2 regions of the Hathewaya limosa genome follow, and region 1 is predicted to be linked to the other one. Evidence: predicted binding sites of a transcription regulator. Region 1 holds the regulator's gene; the other holds the start of a gene.

The links. The regulator LexA, encoded in region 1, represses DNA repair genes until DNA is damaged. The targets are predictions, from matches to a motif close to CNAACANNTGTTNG.
Positions count from the first base shown of each region.
Region 2: the regulator LexA is predicted to act here: its motif matches at 7,617-7,630, upstream of recA (recombinase RecA).

Region 1 is NZ_JAUSWN010000023.1:37,510-46,881, reverse strand. It holds gene QOZ93_RS11785 (hypothetical protein) at 1-954, opposite strand, end outside; gene QOZ93_RS11780 (hypothetical protein) at 1,003-1,515, opposite strand; gene lexA (transcriptional repressor LexA) at 1,973-2,581, shown strand; gene QOZ93_RS11770 (type II TA system antitoxin MqsA family protein) at 2,657-3,691, opposite strand; gene QOZ93_RS11765 (methionine gamma-lyase family protein) at 3,946-5,229, opposite strand; gene hfq (RNA chaperone Hfq) at 5,325-5,555, opposite strand; gene miaA (tRNA (adenosine(37)-N6)-dimethylallyltransferase MiaA) at 5,631-6,572, opposite strand; gene mutL (DNA mismatch repair endonuclease MutL) at 6,602-8,566, opposite strand; gene mutS (DNA mismatch repair protein MutS) at 8,593-9,372, opposite strand, start outside.
Region 2 is NZ_JAUSWN010000015.1:37,290-46,661, reverse strand. It holds gene gdhA (NADP-specific glutamate dehydrogenase) at 1-175, opposite strand, end outside; gene QOZ93_RS09420 (MurR/RpiR family transcriptional regulator) at 268-1,143, opposite strand; gene mnmM (tRNA 5-(aminomethyl)-2-thiouridylate-methyltransferase MnmM) at 1,254-1,799, opposite strand; gene QOZ93_RS09410 (pseudouridine synthase) at 1,815-2,525, opposite strand; gene QOZ93_RS09405 (stage V sporulation protein S) at 2,640-2,900, opposite strand; gene rny (ribonuclease Y) at 3,055-4,611, opposite strand; gene QOZ93_RS09395 (phospholipase C) at 5,109-6,305, opposite strand; gene recA (recombinase RecA) at 6,531-7,580, opposite strand; gene pgsA (CDP-diacylglycerol--glycerol-3-phosphate 3-phosphatidyltransferase) at 7,757-8,302, opposite strand; gene rimO (30S ribosomal protein S12 methylthiotransferase RimO) at 8,286-9,372, opposite strand, start outside.

The DNA of each region.
Region 1 (9,372 bases):
TTTTGTTGCCCAATACCTACCAGCATTGTAGGATTTATCTTTATCAGCTTTTATATTTTTTAAATACCCAATAACTCTATCTTCACTTTCACAACCATTAAGATTCTCAATATCATTTTTATTTAAGTATTTTGATATTTCATTTCTATATTTAGTATTCAAGATTTGCAATCCATAAACATCTTTAACAATTTCATTATTATAATTTTTAACCCAATTTATAATACCCTTATTATATTTAACTTTAAAAATATCTTCAAAATCTTTGTAAACCTGTTTTAAATCTAATTCTGAATAACTTATAAATTCACAATGCTCTACATCACTAACAAGCATATTAATTTTTTTCTGTTGTGCTTTATCTAATTCACTAGACCATGTTAATCTATATTCATCTTCTATAACATCATTAATCATGACTCTACATTCATTAATATCTTCTTGTCTATAATACTTATTACTTTCTTTTAAAGAGTTTAATATTTTTACAAAAATCACTTGTTGAGTAGTATCTATTTGCTTAGAAAACTCTCCAATTGCCCAATTTAAACTTGATGGAAGTTTACTTACAGCTTTTCTTGCATTTTCTATGGATTTTTGATCTTTATTTTTTAGACAATTCATAGTAGCCTTATAAGCAATTTTATAAAGTTCATCTACATTACTTTGAGTTTTATCACAATATGTATTGTTTTTAGGTACTATAAATTTATCTTCTTTAGTTTTAAAATTCCAATTGTAATTGTTAATATCTTTTTCATCTTTTACTTCAATATTGGAAGCTATATAATTTTCATCCATTACCTTACTTGATATATACTCTCCAGTACTATCTATTTTATGTTTTAACTTATTCTCAAATAAGTTATGTTTATTTTGTGCAAATACACTGGTAGTAGCCAAATTTAAAACTAAACTACAACTAATTATTATACTTAAAATTTTTCTTTTCATAAGTTCTCCCTTGTTTTATCATACTAAATTTTAAATTTACATATAAAACTATTTTAACCTAATATTAAAATAAGTTATTTTATTAGTTGAAATATCTACTTGTACATCAAACATTGCTTCAAGTTTAACCTTTTTATAATTTTCAACTATAATTATACTTTCGAAAGAATAAACTTTATCAGTTATTTTTTCAACTTTTATATTTTTTATTTCTTTTAGTTTTTCTTGAGTTTTATCTTTTGTATAATATTTTTTATAATAATCATAATTCTCGTGTTTTATTTGCGCCTCTCTTTTTATTTGTTCACTACAAATTTCAATTTTTTTATTATAATCTTCTTTAGAATAAGTTTTATAATCTACATTTACATATAAGTTTATATATTCTTTTGCTATTCTCTTTACTTTTTCTTCTGCAGTTTCATTTTTTACCTCCTTTTTAGTTACTTCTGTTTTTATTGCTGGTTTACTTATTTTTGGTTTATGACCACAACCTACTAAACCTCCACACATTAATGTTAAAAATAATAAACTAGAATATAATTTTCTATTTTTAAACATATAAATCCCCCTATTTATATAACAGTAGCCGCTTAGAAAATACCTAAATCTGTTAGGATGGAAAAACTTTTAATTTTTATGAAAAAGATTTTTCACCACAAAACATAGAAGATATACTAATCACAAGATATACACTATTGACGTTATCCTATAATAATAATTAGCTATAAAATTAATAAAAGAAAAAAATACTTTTAATTAAATCATTAATCTCCTAGGCCTTTATCTATTTTAAAAATATTATTTAACTATTTTTTACCTAACTTACCTACATATAACACATGAAATAATTCACTTCTATTTTATCATAATTAAACAATTAACCCAATAAATTTACAAAATATATTTTATATATTGAAATATCATATTTTTGAATAAATTTTATACATTGCAAACATCAGTTTGATTTTTTAAATACACTGTGATATAATTTACCATAATAGTGAGGTGAAATTTCATGACTACTAAACAAGGTGACAAGCAAATGCAAATTTATGAATATATAAAGGCTCAAATACAGGAAAAAGGTTATCCACCTTCTGTTAGGGAAATTTGTGCAGCTGTAGGCTTAAGTTCTACATCTACAGTTCATGGACATCTTTCTAGGTTAGAAAAAAAAGGTTACATAAGAAGAGACCCTACTAAACCTAGAGCTATAGAATTATTAAAGGATTCCTTGATAAAAAAGGAAATGATAGATATTCCTGTAGTAGGAAAAATCACTGCTGGAGAGCCAATTCTTGCAGTAGAAAATCTTGAAGAAACCTTTACTATACCTATTAACTTTGTAAAAAGTAATAACGAGCTGTTTATGCTTAAAGTTTCAGGTGAAAGCATGATTAATGCTGGTATACTTGATGGTGACTTTGCTATTATAGAAAAATCTAGCACTGCCCAAAATGGTGATATTATAGTAGCCTTAATAGATAATGAAGCTACTTTAAAGAGATTTTTTAAAGAAAGTGATCATTATAGATTGCAACCTGAAAATCCTAACATGGAACCAATTATAGTAGATTCATGTTCTATAGTTGGTAAATTAGTCGGCCTTTATAGAAAATATTAAATTTAGAATTTTTAAAAGATCTATCTCAAATAGAAATTTTCTATATTGAGATAGATCTTTTTTGTCTAATAATATTTAGTTTTCTTTAAATTCCTTAATTTGTTTTGATAAAGAATAAGGGATTATATCATCTGCATTTGTCTTAACATATGCTACCTCATCATGCATATATTCTACTATTTCCTTTGTCTTAAAGTCTTTAAAAAATAAAGTTACTTTTTCTAGTACAGACAATTCTTCTAAAGTAAAATCTGAAATAGCAATTTGTTCTTTAGAACAAATTTTATATGCTACATAATCTTCAAAAAATTCTTCTACTACTTTTATTGAAGGTAATGTTAATATTTCATTATACGCAATTGGTACAGCTCCTAATGGTAAATGCTGATAAACAAGTCCTGTCATAGCTCTTCCATGTTTTTTATAAAAAAGTGCATCTGTATACCATAACAATTTCATTAATTTAACCTTATATAATGGCTTTATATAATTTGCAAAATACCCCATTACTGAATTAACTTTTTTAAGATCTAGCATTTTATATCCATTTAAATCTGATTGTTCATCAAAATCAATATAACAATTCTTTATTTCCTTTGTTTTTAAATATAAATTTCCTTTTGATTTTATTACTTGTTTAATTTTATTTTTAATTTGTATAAATCGATCATTAGAAAATTTGTCTTTATGCTTTTCCAACATTGATAAACAATATGCTGGATCAACTAAAGTCAATCTTAACATATCATCATAGGTAGAATCTTGAATTAACTTTTTTTCATATCTTTGGACAGTTACATCTCCCCACCCCAATAAATTAGAAAATTCTTTTTGTGTTAACTCATAAAGTTCTCTGATTTTCTTAATTTCTTCTGATGTTAATAATCCCTCACTTCTCTTATATTGATCCCTAGCCTTTAATAAATTTTCATCCATTAACTTGCTTGAAACAAAGGATTCATCTTCAATTGGACAATAATAAATTGTTTTTTCATATTCAATCTGTTTATCTTTAATTATTACTTTTGATTTTTCTGTTTTTATTTGTATTACATGTTCCTCATCACAAAAAGGACAATCATAATAAATTTCATTTTCTTTTAGAATCATATTAATCACCTTCTTTATATTTTAATCCAGTAATTACTTAAAAGGTCTGTATTATGACTCCCTTCTATTAAATTATACTATATTTTGATTAATAACTCAATTTTAATTATCAATTGATTGTTTATATTTTAATTAAAGTTATACTGATGTTAAGCGAAAATATTTTTCAAACTCATTAACAAGGTTATTATAAAACTTAATAAAAATAAAAAAGGACTTAGTAATTTACTAAATCCTTTTTAGTGTGAAATTAACTATTTTATTTTTAAGATTCTTTGAATAGCTATAAGTATACCTAGTTTAGCATGATCAAAAGTTAAGCCACCTTGTAGGTATCCTATATAAGGAGCTCTTATAGGTGCATCAGCAGAAAGTTCTATAGATGATCCTTGAATAAATGCTCCAGCTGCCATAATTACTTGATCTTCATATCCTGGCATTTCCCATGGTTCACATTCCACAAAAGAATCAATTGGTGAACCTTGTTGAATTCCTTTACAGAATTGAACTAATTTTTCTTTATCATTAAATTTAATAGCTTGAATTATATCACTTCTTCTTTCATTGTATTTAGGTAATACTTCAAAGCCTAATAGTTCCATAATTCTAGCACATAAAATAGCACCTTTAACAGCTTCCATAGCAACATGAGGTGCTAAGAATAATCCTTGGAATAAACTTCTCATAACACCGAAAGTTGATCCACATTCTCCACCTATTCCTGGAATAGTTAATCTATAAGATGCTTGTTCTACACATTCCTTAGTACCAGCTATGTATCCACCAGTTGGTGCTATACCACCACCTATGTTCTTAATTAAAGAACCTGCAACTAAATCTGCTCCAACTTCTGTTGGTTCTATAGTTTGAATGAATTCTCCATAGCAGTTATCTACGAAACAAATTATATCTTTTCTTACAGACTTAACATTCTTTATGATTTCACCTATTTCATCTACTTGAAGAGAATGTCTCCATCCATAACCTGTAGAACGTTGAATATGTACTAATTTGATTGTTTCATCTTCTTTTAAAACTTCAATCATTTTGTCTATATCAACTTTATTGTCTTTAAGTTCTACTAATTTATAATTAACTCCGTATTCCTTTAAAGAACCCATATTAGAACCTGTTATACCGATTATTCCATGAAGTGTATCATATGGAAGACCACATACTGATAACATTGTATTTCCAGGTCTTAAGTTTCCAAATAAAGCTGCTCCTATAGCATGAGTTCCATTAACAAAATGAGGTCTTACTAATGCACTTTCACAGTTAAATATCTTTGCGAATACTACATCTAAAGTATCTCTTCCAATATCCCCATATCCATAACCTGTGGAATTAGTAAAGTGCATTTCGCTTATTCTCTCTTCTTGGAAAGCCTTTAACACTTTTAATTGATTAAATTCTCTAATTTCATCTAAAGACTTAAAAATATCTTTTGTATCTTCTATAGCCTTATCATATACATCAATAACTTCTTTATCAATTCCATAAAATTGATTTAATGTTTTTACTGTATTCTGTAACATAAAAAACTCCTTCTTATCCATAAAATTTTACTTAGTATTTATATTTATTTTTATCAATAATAAAGAATAGGATTTATCCTATTCTTTAGAATTTACTATTTTACATTATTATATAATATAGGTTTTTGTGGAGTAATAGTAGATATTGAATGTTTATAAATTAAAATCTGTTCCCCATTATAATCTAATATAACTGAAAAACTATCAAATCCCGTAACAAGACCTTTTAATTGGTGCCCGTTAAAAAGACGAACATTAACTGGTATCTTACTTTTTCTTGCATTGTTTAAAAAAATATCTTGTAAGTTATTGTTTACTTTATTCATTCTATAACCTCCATCTTTGTACATTTATACCCTAAATTAAATATTCTATAGAATTAACTAAAATCCTCTATTTTTTTAATTATTTTTATTTTTAAGAAAGTCCTCTTGTATGTATTTAATTATTTCTTCTTCACATACAAACTTGTCTTTATCTATCCAATTAACTCTTTTATCTTTTCTAAACCAAGTTAATTGTCTTTTAGCATAATTACGACTTCCTTTTTTAATTAGATATATAGCATCTTCTAAAGTAATTTCTCCATTTAGATACTTTATTAGTTCCTTATATCCTATACCTTTCATGGATTGCATATCATCTGTAAGACCCATTTGAATTAAAGATTCTACTTCTTTTATAAGGCCCTTTTCCATCATTATATCTACTCTTTTATTTATTCTATTATACAATTTTTCTCTATCCATAGTTAAAACATAATAATGAACATTATAAGGTACATCATAAATATCAATTTCTTCATTAACTTCTCTTATGGTTTTTCCTGTAGTTTTAAAAACTTCTAAGGCTCTTATAACCCTTTTTAAATCTTTAATACTAAGACGTTCATAAGACTCTGGATCTCTATCCTTTAAAAGCGAATGTACATATTCTTTTCCTTTTTCTTCTGCAAGACTCTTTAAATACTCTCTATATTCTTCATCTCTATTACTTTCAGCAAAATTATAATTAAAAATTAAAGAATCTATATAAAGTCCAGTACCTCCAACAATCATAGGAGTCTTTCCTCTACTTGTAATATCCTCAATAAGTTCTTTGGCTAAAGTAGAAAATTCTGACACAGAAAATTCATCTGTAGGCTCCACAAAGTCAATTAAATGATGTTTTACGCCTTGCATTTCTTTTTCAGTTATTTTAGCAGAACCTATATCCATATGTTTATATATTTGCATGGAATCTGCTGATATTATCTCTCCATTTAATAGCTTAGCTAGTTTAATTGAAATATCAGTTTTTCCTACTGCTGTTGGTCCTGAAAGAATAAATAAATCTTTTTTCATAATAACCCCTCTACTGTTTCTTATCTTTTCTATTGAATTCTCTTAAATTTTTTCTCTATTTCTTTTAAAGTATATTTTAAAATAGTTGGTCTACCATGAGGACAAGTAAATGGTTCATCTATAAATCTAAGTTCATCTAAAAGATATCTCATTTCCTCTAATGTAAGATTATTTTTAGCTTTAACCGCAGCCTTACATGCCAAAGTTGCTATTTTATTATATCTTACTTTAGTAGTATTGCCTTCCCCCATGTTTTTTAAATCCTCTATCATATCTACAAATAAATTATTCGGATCTAATTCTCCTAATAAAAGAGGTATTTCCCTTATATTTATAGTATTTTCTCCAAAATATTCTATATTGAAACCTGCATCTTTGAAAATTTCTTTATTTTCCTCATAGGCACAAAAATCCTTAGGAGTTAATTCCTTTATTACAGGGATAGCTAGAATTTGACTAACTACGTCCTTTTCACTAATTTCTTTCATATACTTTTCAAATAAAATCTTTTCATGTGCTGCATGCTGATCTATTAAATATAAAGTGGAAAAAGCTTCTGCCAGTATATACGTATTATCAAACTGTCCTATAATTCTTAGTTCTGGAAATTTGGCTTCCTTTAGTTTTATAGGCATCATATTTTCAACTTTATAATTATCCTGTGATTCCATAGCTTTAGGCTCTTTAAATTTATTCTCTATGGAAAAATCTATGTTTTTATTATTTTCTTCAAATTGCTCTTTATAAGCTAAATCATTAGTAACTTTTACTTCATTCCTATTTGGAACATGATCTAAATTTTCATTTTTCTTCTGTTCCAAAATTTTATTTAATAATTCCTCTTCCTTAGCTACATTAGACATAGTTTCTAAATCAAAGCTTTGAACTAAGAATTTTTTATTCTCATTAAGGTCTTCTTTTGGTTTTTCATCATTATTTTTATCTATAAAAGGAGAGTTATTTTTATCTTCCTCATTATCAAAGGTAATTTGGAAACTATCCTTTAAACTTTCTCTTAAGGCATGATGTACTGAATCAAATATAAATTTAAAAATAAATCTATCATCTTTAAACTTAATTTCTGCCTTGGAAGGATGCACATTTACATCAATTAATTCAGGATAAATCTCTAAAAATAGCACAAAGAAAGGATACTTATTAATGGTTAAAAATGATTTAAAAGCATTTTCAACTGCTGTAGTTATAAGCTTACTTTTTATAAGCCTTTTATTTATAAAGATACTTTGCCTATTTCTACTTCCTCTACTTATCTCCTGATTTCCTATATATCCATACACTGTTGCTACATCACTATGTCCTTCAAACATAGTAACATTTTTAAATACTTCTTTTCCATATAAAGTTCTAATACATTCTAATAAATCTCCATTACCAGAAGTATTAAAAACCTGTCTTCCATTATTTATATACTTAAAATTTATATTATCATGGGATAGAGCCATTCTCATCATTAAATCTGATATTATAGCCCCTTCTCTTTGTGTTGATTTTAAAAACTTCTGTCTTGCTGGAACATTATAAAATAAATCTTTAACTTCTATGGTAGTTCCTTTAGAACACCCGGTTTCCTTAAATGAAACTACATTTCCACCTTCTAATATAATTTCTGTTCCTTCAATATTGTCTTCTGTACGACTTTTTAAATTAACTTTAGAAATAGATGCTATACTGGGTAGAGCTTCTCCCCTAAATCCTAAAGTGGTTATGTTATAAATATCATCTATAGCACTTATTTTACTAGTAGCATGAGGCATAAAGGCAAGTTTTATATCTTCTTTATGTATGCCTATTCCATCATCCTTTACTAAAATGGATTTTTGTCCACCATCTTCTATACTAATAGTTATATTTTTTGCTTCAGCATCTATACAATTTTCTACTATTTCTTTAACTACAGAGGAAGGACGTTCTACAACTTCCCCTGCAGCTATTTTATTTGAAGTGTCCTCAGATAGTAAATTTATTCTTTTCATAATTAGCTTTTAAAAGCCTTTGTCACCTATCTTTCACTTATATTTTTAGCCTTTTTTACAAGTTCATAAAGCTTATTAAATCCTTCCATTGGATTTAAATTTAAAATATCAATTGAAGAAATTTCTTTTATAAAGTTCTCGTCTTCTAAAGTATCTAAACTTATTTGTTCAATTACATCATAACTTTGTTTAGTTTCTTTTTTCACTTCCACATATTCTTCTTTGGCTTCAGCTACAATTTCTACTTTTTCTATTTCATGTGCTATTTTTTCTTCTACTTTTATCTCTTCTATTTTTTCAGGCTCTACAGCTGATTGTTCTTTTTCAAAAGAAGTTACCTCTTCTATTACTATAGTAGGTTGTTCTCCTTTTAAACTATCTAATATATCATTAGCTCTATTAATAACCTCTAGTGGTATACCTGCAAGTTTAGCAACTTCTATACCATAAGATTCATCTGTGCCACCTTTAATTATCTTTCTTAAAAATACTACTTCATTATTAACCTTTTTAACTGCTATAGAATAATTCTTAACCCCAGGTATTTTACCTTCTAATTGTATCAATTCATGATAGTGAGTTGCAAATAAAGTTTTACACTTTAATGCTCTATTAGAACTTATATATTCTATTACAGCCCAAGCAATGCTTAAACCATCATGGGTACTAGTTCCTCTTCCTACCTCATCTAAAATAACTAAACTTCTATGAGTAGCATTTTTTAGTATATTAGATACTTCCCACATTTCCACCATGAAGGTACTTTTACCAGAGGCTAAATCATCAGATGCACCAATTCTAGTAAA
Region 2 (9,372 bases), on a different contig from region 1:
ATCTCTCTAAAAGGTTTTCTTCAATGTATTCTGGATGTTTATCTAAAACGGGCGCTAAGGCTGGTAAAACTTCTTCTACTGCTTGAATGAATTCAGTTTCTCCATGATTTCTTTTTTTTACTTTTTCTAAAACACTATTAATATACTCTATAGAATTTAATGTATTTTTTTTCATATTAAGAGCCTCCTATAAGATCCATTAAGTTAAAAAGATCTAAACGCATTAAAATTTTATTAATTAATAAAATTAGAATAGTATAAAATATACTATTCTAATTTATTTTCTTTATGAGAATATACTCCATACTCTTGCCAAATATCTTCTAACTTAGAAAAAGTATTAGAAATGGTTTCTTTTTCTCTTAAGCCCACTGCTATAATTAAGGCATTTATTACACTAAGTGGTGCAACAAGAGAATCAACAAAAGAAGCCATATTACTTTGAGCTATTAAAGTTAAATCTGCTTTAGCTGCTAATGGCGATAATAAACTATCTGTAATTGCTACAACTTTAGCATTTCTACTTTGAGCAAAACTTAGAGCTTCTATAGTTCTAGTAGCATATCTTGGAAAGCCTATTCCTATGACTAAATCATCTTCTGAAATATTTAAAATTTGCTCAAAAATATCACTTACACCATAGTTAACAACTTTTACGTTATCTAATATTATATTTAAATAAAAACCTAAAAATTCTGCAAGTGCACTTGAACTTCTTAAACCTATAATATATATTTTTTTAGCTTGAAATAAAGATTCTACAACTGTATCAAAGGTTCTATGATTGATTTTTTCTAATGTAGCTCTAATATTTTCCATATCAGATTTTAAAACACCCTTTAATGCATTTTCTTGAGTTATATAATCATTAGATAACTCAATTCTCTGTACAGTAGTTAGTTTGTTTTTAATCATTTCCTGTAACGCTTTTTGCAGTTTAGGATATCCACTAAATCCTAATTCATTGGCAAATCTAACTACAGTGGACTCACTTACCCCAACACTAATCCCAAGTTTAGCTGCAGTCATAAATGCTGCTTTATCATAGTGCTTTAATATGTACTCCGCAATTAACTTTTGCCCCTTACTTAGTCTTGGGAATTTAATTTGAATAATCCTCATTAAATCCTTATTTTCTTCCATGTATACTACCCCTTCATAAATTTTCGCAATAAATATTTCATTTTTAAAATTTACGAAATATTAATTTCATTTTAACATTAATTGCATTTGTTATCAATATAAAATTCATATTACTTTTTTTCTATTACCAATAGCTTCGGTGCAAAATCACTTCTATTTATAAAATCATGCATTACAACTGCGTATAAAGATTTATCCAATGACTCTAAATACGGAACTAATACTTGTTGTTCCTTTTTACCTTGTTCATGTCCAATGTATAAACAAAGCGTTATAATTCCTCCTGATTTTAGTAGAGTAATAGCTTCTTTTAAACTATTAAAACTACTCTCTGGCAAAGTAGTAATATCTTTATTTCCTCCTGGCAAAAATCCTAAATTATACATAAAGCAATCTATTTCTTTTTCTTTTATGTTTTCTTTTAAATTTTCATGAGATGTATTTATTAAGCATACGTTTTTAACATTTTTATTTTTATAATTTTCAATAGCTTCTTTTTGAATATCAAAGGCATATACTCTATCAAAATTTTCTGATAGGAAATCTGTATCATGTCCATTTCCTAAAGTACAATCTACTGCCACATTAAATTCACCTACATATTTTTTTATAATATCTTGAGCAAGCAAACTTATATCTTTTGCATATTTAAACATAATTTATCCCCTTTGCTATAAACTTTTTAAATAATCAATTTCATTTTTTTCTAGATACCTCCAAGTACCTTCTTTCAAATTTCCTAATTTAATTTTACCTATTGAAATACGTTTTAACTCTACCACAGGGTGATTTATTTTATCACACATTTTTCTTATTTGTCTGTTTTTGCCTTCATGTATTTTTATTTCTACTATAGCATGTGTATGTTCCGATTTTATGATTTTAAATTCACTTTTAGCGGTTATATATCCACCTATATCTACTCCATTTTTAAAATGCTCTATTTCTCTTTTACTAGGAACTCCTTTTATTTTTGCTACATATGTTTTATTTTTTTCTGTTCTAGGATGAATTATTTTATTAAAAACCTCTCCATCATTGGTAAGAAGTAATAATCCTGAAGTCATAAAATCTAATCTTCCTATGGGATAAATTCTTTCCTCTACATTTATTAAATCTAAAACTGTTTTTCTATCTTTTTCATCTTTTACTGTAGTAACATACTTAATAGGTTTATTTAAAGCTATATATACTTTTTTTTCTTCTCTAAAAATTCTTTTCCCTTGAAATTCTACTACATCCTTTTCTCCATTTACTTTTTCACCTAAAGTATTTACTACTTTACCATTTACTTTTACTTTTCCTTCTATAATAAATTCTTCACATTTTCTTCGTGATGCAACTCCACAAGAAGCCATATACTTTTGTAATCTTTCTTCCATACTATAATCACCTATTCATTAAACTTTTTAAACCTAAAATATATAATACACTATATATTACACTAAAATCAAAAAAACATGAAGAATTTTCTTCATGTTTTTTAGTAGCTTTTTCTATTTAGCTTGCACTATAAATTTAATAGCAGTTCTTTCTTCGCCATTAATCTCGATGTCAGTAAACGCAGGTACACAAACTAGATCCATTCCACTTGGTGCTACAAAACCTCTTGCAATAGCTATAGCTTTAACTGCTTGATTAATTGCTCCTGCCCCTATAGCTTGTATTTCTGCAATTTTATTTTCCCTTACAACTCCTGCTAAAGCACCTGCTACAGAATTAGGATTTGATTTTGCTGAAACTTTTAATACTTCCATAGTATACCTCCTGATAATATTGTATATAAAATATACATTAGTATATACTTTTATATACTTCTACAAATAACAAAAAAATCCTTTAAATATAAGTCTTTTTAACTCGTATTTAAAAGGATTTTTTAAAACTTCAAAATTTATTCACAATTTTAAATTATTTTGCATATTCTATTGCTCTTGTTTCTCTAATAACATTCACCTTGATTTGTCCAGGATATTCTAATTCATTTTCAATCCTCTTGATAATGTTTCTAGCCATTTCTATGGCAGAAGCATCATCGATTTCCTCTGGTCTTACCATTATTCTTATTTCTCTTCCAGCCTGAATTGCAAAACATTTATCAACTCCATCATATGATGTAGCTATTTCTTCTAATTTTTCAAGACGTTTAATATAAGCTTCCAAAGTCTCTCTTCTTGCACCAGGTCTAGCTGCAGAAATAGCATCTGCTGCTTGAACTAATATAGCTTCTACTGATTGAGTTTCTATATCACCATGATGAGCTCCTATAGCATTAACTACTACTGGTGATTCATGATACTTCTTAGCAATTTCAGAACCTATTAGTGCGTGTGGACCTTCAATTTCATGATCTACAGCTTTTCCTATATCATGCAAAAGACCTACTCTTTTTGCAATAGCAGGATCTAATCCTAGCTCTGATGCCATAATACCACATAAGTAAGATACTTCTATAGAATGTTTTAAAACATTTTGACCATAACTTGTTCTATATTTTAATCTTCCTAATAATCTTATAAGTTCTGAATGAAGACCATGAACACCTGTTTCAAATGTTGATTGTTCTCCTTCTTCTCTTATAATATTCTCAACTTCTTTTTTAGCTTTTTCAACCATTTCTTCTATTCTAGCTGGATGAATACGTCCATCTATAATTAGTTTTTCTAATGCAATTTTAGCAACTTCTCTTCTTATAGGATCAAATCCAGAAATTATTACTGCTTCTGGGGTATCATCTATTATTAGATCTATACCTGTTAAGGTTTCCAGAGTCCTAATATTTCTTCCTTCTCTTCCTATAATTCTTCCCTTCATTTCGTCATTTGGAAGTGGTACTACATTTACAGTTGATTCTGCAACATGATCTGCAGCACATCTTTGAATAGCACAGGTGATAATTTCTCTCGCTTTTTTATCAGCCTCTTCTTTCGCTTTTGTTTCTACTTCTTTAATCATCATTGCTGAATCATGAGTTATTTCTTTCTTAACTTCATCTAAAAGGATATTTTTAGCTTCTTCAGAAGTTAAGTTAGATATTTTTTCTAACTCATTTCTTTGTTCATCGTAAGTTTTTCTTATCTCTGACTCCAACACTTCTACTTCTTGTTGTTTACTATTAAGAACTTCTTCTTTCTTTTCTAAGGCTTCACTTTTCTTGTCTAATATTTCTTCTCTTTGAATATTTCTTCTTTCTAGCCTTTGGATTTCATTTCTTCTTTCTCTTGATTCTTTTTCAAGATCTGAACGAAGTTTATGCACTTCCTCTTTTGCTTCTAATAGTGCTTCTTTTTTGATTGACTCTGCATTTTTTTGTGCTTCTTCAATTACTCTTTTAGCTTCTTCCTCAGCTTTTGCAATATTAGCTTGAGATATATTTTTTCTAGTATATATCAAAACAAATATACCTAAAAGCACAACGGCAATTACTGCAAACACAACTGTAACAATTAAAATTGTTGAGCCCTCCATAAACAACACCTCCTTTTTGTCCATATAATAGCAATTAACTTTAAAAGCTAGAAAAGGTGTTATATTTAAAAAATTGGCAGCAAATTGAATATACTAAACCAGCATTTGTATTTATTGTATATTACTTTTTAAATTGTGTCAAGCAATTAGAAATATCCCCTTTTTTCTTTTCTTATATCAAATTTAAGCTATTTTTCTTTAATTTTTGTTATAAACTACATTCTTTATTATTAACTATTTTAAATTTTCTAAACGCAATTATAACTGTTTTCTATAATAATATCTTAAACATTATCTTATTATTAATTTAGTCTTAAATAAGATATAAAATCTGTTGCTTGATTAATACTATATAATTAATATTTCAATATTTTTTACAATAAGTGATTTAATTTTTAAAAATTTATTAATTCTATGAAATTAGAAAATAAAAATACAAATAAAAATTATATTATAACTTTTATTTGTATTTTTTAACTATATTTTTTTATTTATATCTATTTTATATAATGTGTAGTATTTCCTTTGATCCATTCATTAATATTTTTTTCACACTGTATATTTCCATCTATTATTACCTTAACATATTCTGGTTTCCACTCATCTTCTATAGATGCAAGTTTTGATTTCTTTATCCACATTTTTGATATTTCATTATATTTAATTTTATTATCTTTAAATTTTAATATATAAGTATCTTCTTGATTTTTTTCAAAATCATTTCCTGGATTATCTAACTTCCATTCATGTTGTTTACCATCTTTTGTTTCAATACCAAAAGAAATATAATTATCAGTACCCGCATTTTGTTCATTAGCAGTTTTTATAACTACCATTAACTCATTAGTTTCATGATTTTTATATGGCAATAGGTTTTTTGATATATCATAAAGAAATCTATATATATATCCTGCTGTACCTTTTTGAGCATTTCCTACAGCATGTATAGCTGAATATTCCCAGTCATTCCAATTGTGATTCATTGTTGAGTGTGTATAATATAAACTTTTGGCTTGTTTTGCCCAATAAGTTGAATACTGTTTTGACCAATCATCAAAATCATCATTAATTAATATATCAGAATAAAATGTTTCATTAGTTTTATATCCTGTTGAATACAATTTATAATTATCTTTTCTTTGCTCTACATAAGTTTCATATTTTACATGTCCTGGACTATCTGCAGCCGTTACATTCGCTGCATGATATGGTGTATTTAAATCTCCAAAATAATGCATAGCTTGTCCTAAATACCATGTTGCTTTTTCATAATCACCCTTAGCCCACTCATTTTTAGCTATTGCTGTAAATTTTCTAACTTGTGATTCCGCTGTTTCTGGAACTGCATATGCAAGATACCATTTATTATCTTTAGAAAAATTATGATTAGTATCAGGATCCCAAAAATGATCTTGATATAACTTATAAGCATTTGGATCATAATCTGGATAAGTAGAGCCTAATTGAAATTTGTGTAAATTATTTTTAAGAACTTTAAAATTTTGTTTTATAACCTCTGGTTCCTTATCACTGAAATCCTTTTCTAACATTTCAACAGCTTGTGTAACTATTACAGAATGAGTCCCTGTTCCATCTTTTTTTCCATCCCATGCATATACCTTGCTTGTGGAACTTATGCATATTAATCCTGTTATTAAAACATACCCTAAATTTTTTAAAATATTTTTATTCATAGTATTACCCTCCTTATTACCTTTATATGTAGTATATTCCTTTTTCAAAAAAAATACAACTATTTTTTAATATTTTTATTAATTAAATTATAATTTATATTTAAGTTATGATGCTTAACAAAAAATTAACTTATTCTTCACCTAAGGTTAAACTTTTTAAAACTTTATTTTTTTATAAAAAAAATGCTATACATCTATTATTAGATGTATAGCATTTTATAAAATTTACTTGTCTACTTCTTTTTTCTTTGCAACCACTTTATTTACTTCCTTTAATTCTTCCATTAGTGGCAATTCAAATTTAGCTCTAATTTTATTTTCTATTTCTAAAGCTACCTTAGGATTATCAAATAAATATTGTTTAGAATTTTCTCTTCCTTGGCCTAATCTAATATCTCCATAAGAGAACCATGCTCCACTTTTTTGTACAATTCCATTATCTACACCTGAATCTAATATATTACCTTCTCTAGATATACCTTTTCCATACATTATATCAAATTCTGCTTGTTTAAATGGAGGTGCTACCTTGTTCTTAACTATTTTAACTCTTGTTCTATTACCTAAGAACTCATCACCTTGTTTTATTGTATCTATTTTTCTAACATCCATTCTAACAGATGAATAAAATTTTAATGCCCTTCCTCCAGGTGTAGTTTCTGGATTACCAAACATTATACCAACCTTTTCTCTTAATTGGTTTATAAATATAGTAACACAATTAGACTTATTAATAGCTCCTGCAAGTTTTCTTAATGCTTGTGACATAAGTCTTGCTTGAAGACCTACATGAGCATCTCCCATTTCACCTTCAATTTCAGCCTTTGGAACTAAAGCTGCAACCGAATCAACAACTATAACATCAATGGCTCCTGAACGCACTAAGGCTTCAGCTATTTCTAAACCTTGTTCCCCTGTATCTGGTTGAGATACAATTAAATTTTCTGTATCTACACCTAAAGATCTAGCATATATAGGATCAAGTGCATGTTCTGCATCTATAAATGCAGCCACTCCACCTTTTTTTTGTGTTTCAGCTACTATGTGTAATGCTACAGTAGTTTTACCTGATGACTCTGGTCCATATATTTCTATTATTCTACCTCTTGGTACTCCACCTACTCCTAAAGCAATATCTAAACTTAGACTTCCTGTTGAAACAACATCTATATTTAATTCTGTCTTTTCTCCTAATTTCATTACTGAACCTTTACCAAATTGTTTCTCAATTTGAGACATAGCTGCTTCTAACGCTTTTATTTTTTCGTTTTCCATATTTCTCCCTTTAGGGTTCACCATCCTCTCATTTCTCGAACATTTGTTCAATAATTATATTATATATTATTTATCAACTATAGTCAATAAATATAATTAAAAGTCCCTACATATTTAAAGTAGGAACTTTTTTAGTCTTTTTACTTATTATTACCAAACAATCTATTTTTAAACAATTATTTGTTAGTTTTTATAATGTGAAGATTTTTTCTAAAATAATCTACTCCTGATACAATAGTTATTACTACTGCTGCAAACATAAATATTCGTGTTAAACTTTCTAAATATGTAACTCCATAGGTTAAATTTAATAACGCTAAAATTATAGCTATTATTTGAATTACTGTTTTTAATTTTCCCCACCAACTAGCTGCTATAACAATACCTTCAGATGCTGCAATAGTTCTAAGTCCAGATACTGCAAATTCTCTTGCTATAATTATTACTGCCACATATGAATGAATTACTTGTAATTCCACTAAAGATATTAAAGCTGTAGTAACTAAAAGTTTGTCGGCTAATGGATCCATAAACTTTCCAAAGTTAGTAATTTGATTTCTACTTCTTGCAATATACCCATCTAACTTATCTGTTAAAGAAGCTATTATAAATATGCACGTAGCAATTATAGTACCATAGGGTATTCCCTTTATAGCAATAAAAATCAAAAATACTGGAACCAAAAAAATTCTAAGAACAGTAAGTTTATTTGCTAGATTCATCGCATACAACTCCTATTAAATCATATTCTAAGCTTTCTGTAATTTTAACTTTCACAAATTCTCCAAGATTTAATTCTTTTTCTGATGTAAAAAGTACTTCTCCATCAATTTCAGGAGCCATTTCATAAGTTCTTCCATGATATAAAAGTCCATCAAAGCTTTCTACTATTACATTATATACTTTTTCCATCTTATTTTCATTAATTTTTTTAGAAATATCTTGTTGTAGTAACATTATTTCAGATTCTCTGATTTCTTTAATTTCTTCACTAATTTGATTTTCCATTTCATATGCTGCAGTTTCTTCTTCTCTAGAATATTTAAATACTCCTAGTTTCTCAAACTTTATTTCTTTACAAAACTCTTTAAGTTCATTAAAATCCTCTTCACTCTCTCCTGGGAATCCAACAATTAATGATGTTCTTAAAACTACACCTTTAATTTTTTCTCTTACTTTATTTATATTTTCTAATATGATTCTTTTTCTACCTTTTCTTCTCATATTCTTCAAAACATTATCTGATATATGCTGAATCGGTATATCTAAATATTTACAAACTTTTTTATTATTTGCCATCTCGTCTATAATCTCATCTGTCATTTCTTCAGCATAACAATATAATACTCTAATCCATTCTATACCATTAATTTCAGATAATACTCTCAAAAGCTCAGGAAGTTTCTTCTCCTTGTATATATCAACTCCATATCTTGTAGTATCTTGTGCTACTAAAATAAGTTCTTTAACACCTTGAGATACTAATGTTTCCGCTTCTTTTAGAATATTTTCCATAGTTCTACTTCTGTATCTTCCTCTAATTTTAGGAATAGCACAGTAAGCACAGGCATTATCACACCCTTCAGAAATCCTTATATAAGCTGTTCCTTTATCTGTTGTTACTATTCTTTCTCCTTCATTAATATTAGAATCACTATAGTTACAATAACTTACCTTTTCCTTATTTAAAGCCTTCTCTATTAGTTCTTGTAATTTATTATAGTCATTCACTCCTAAGATACCATCTAACTCCGGCATTAAATTTAAAATTTCATCTCCATATCTTTGAGTT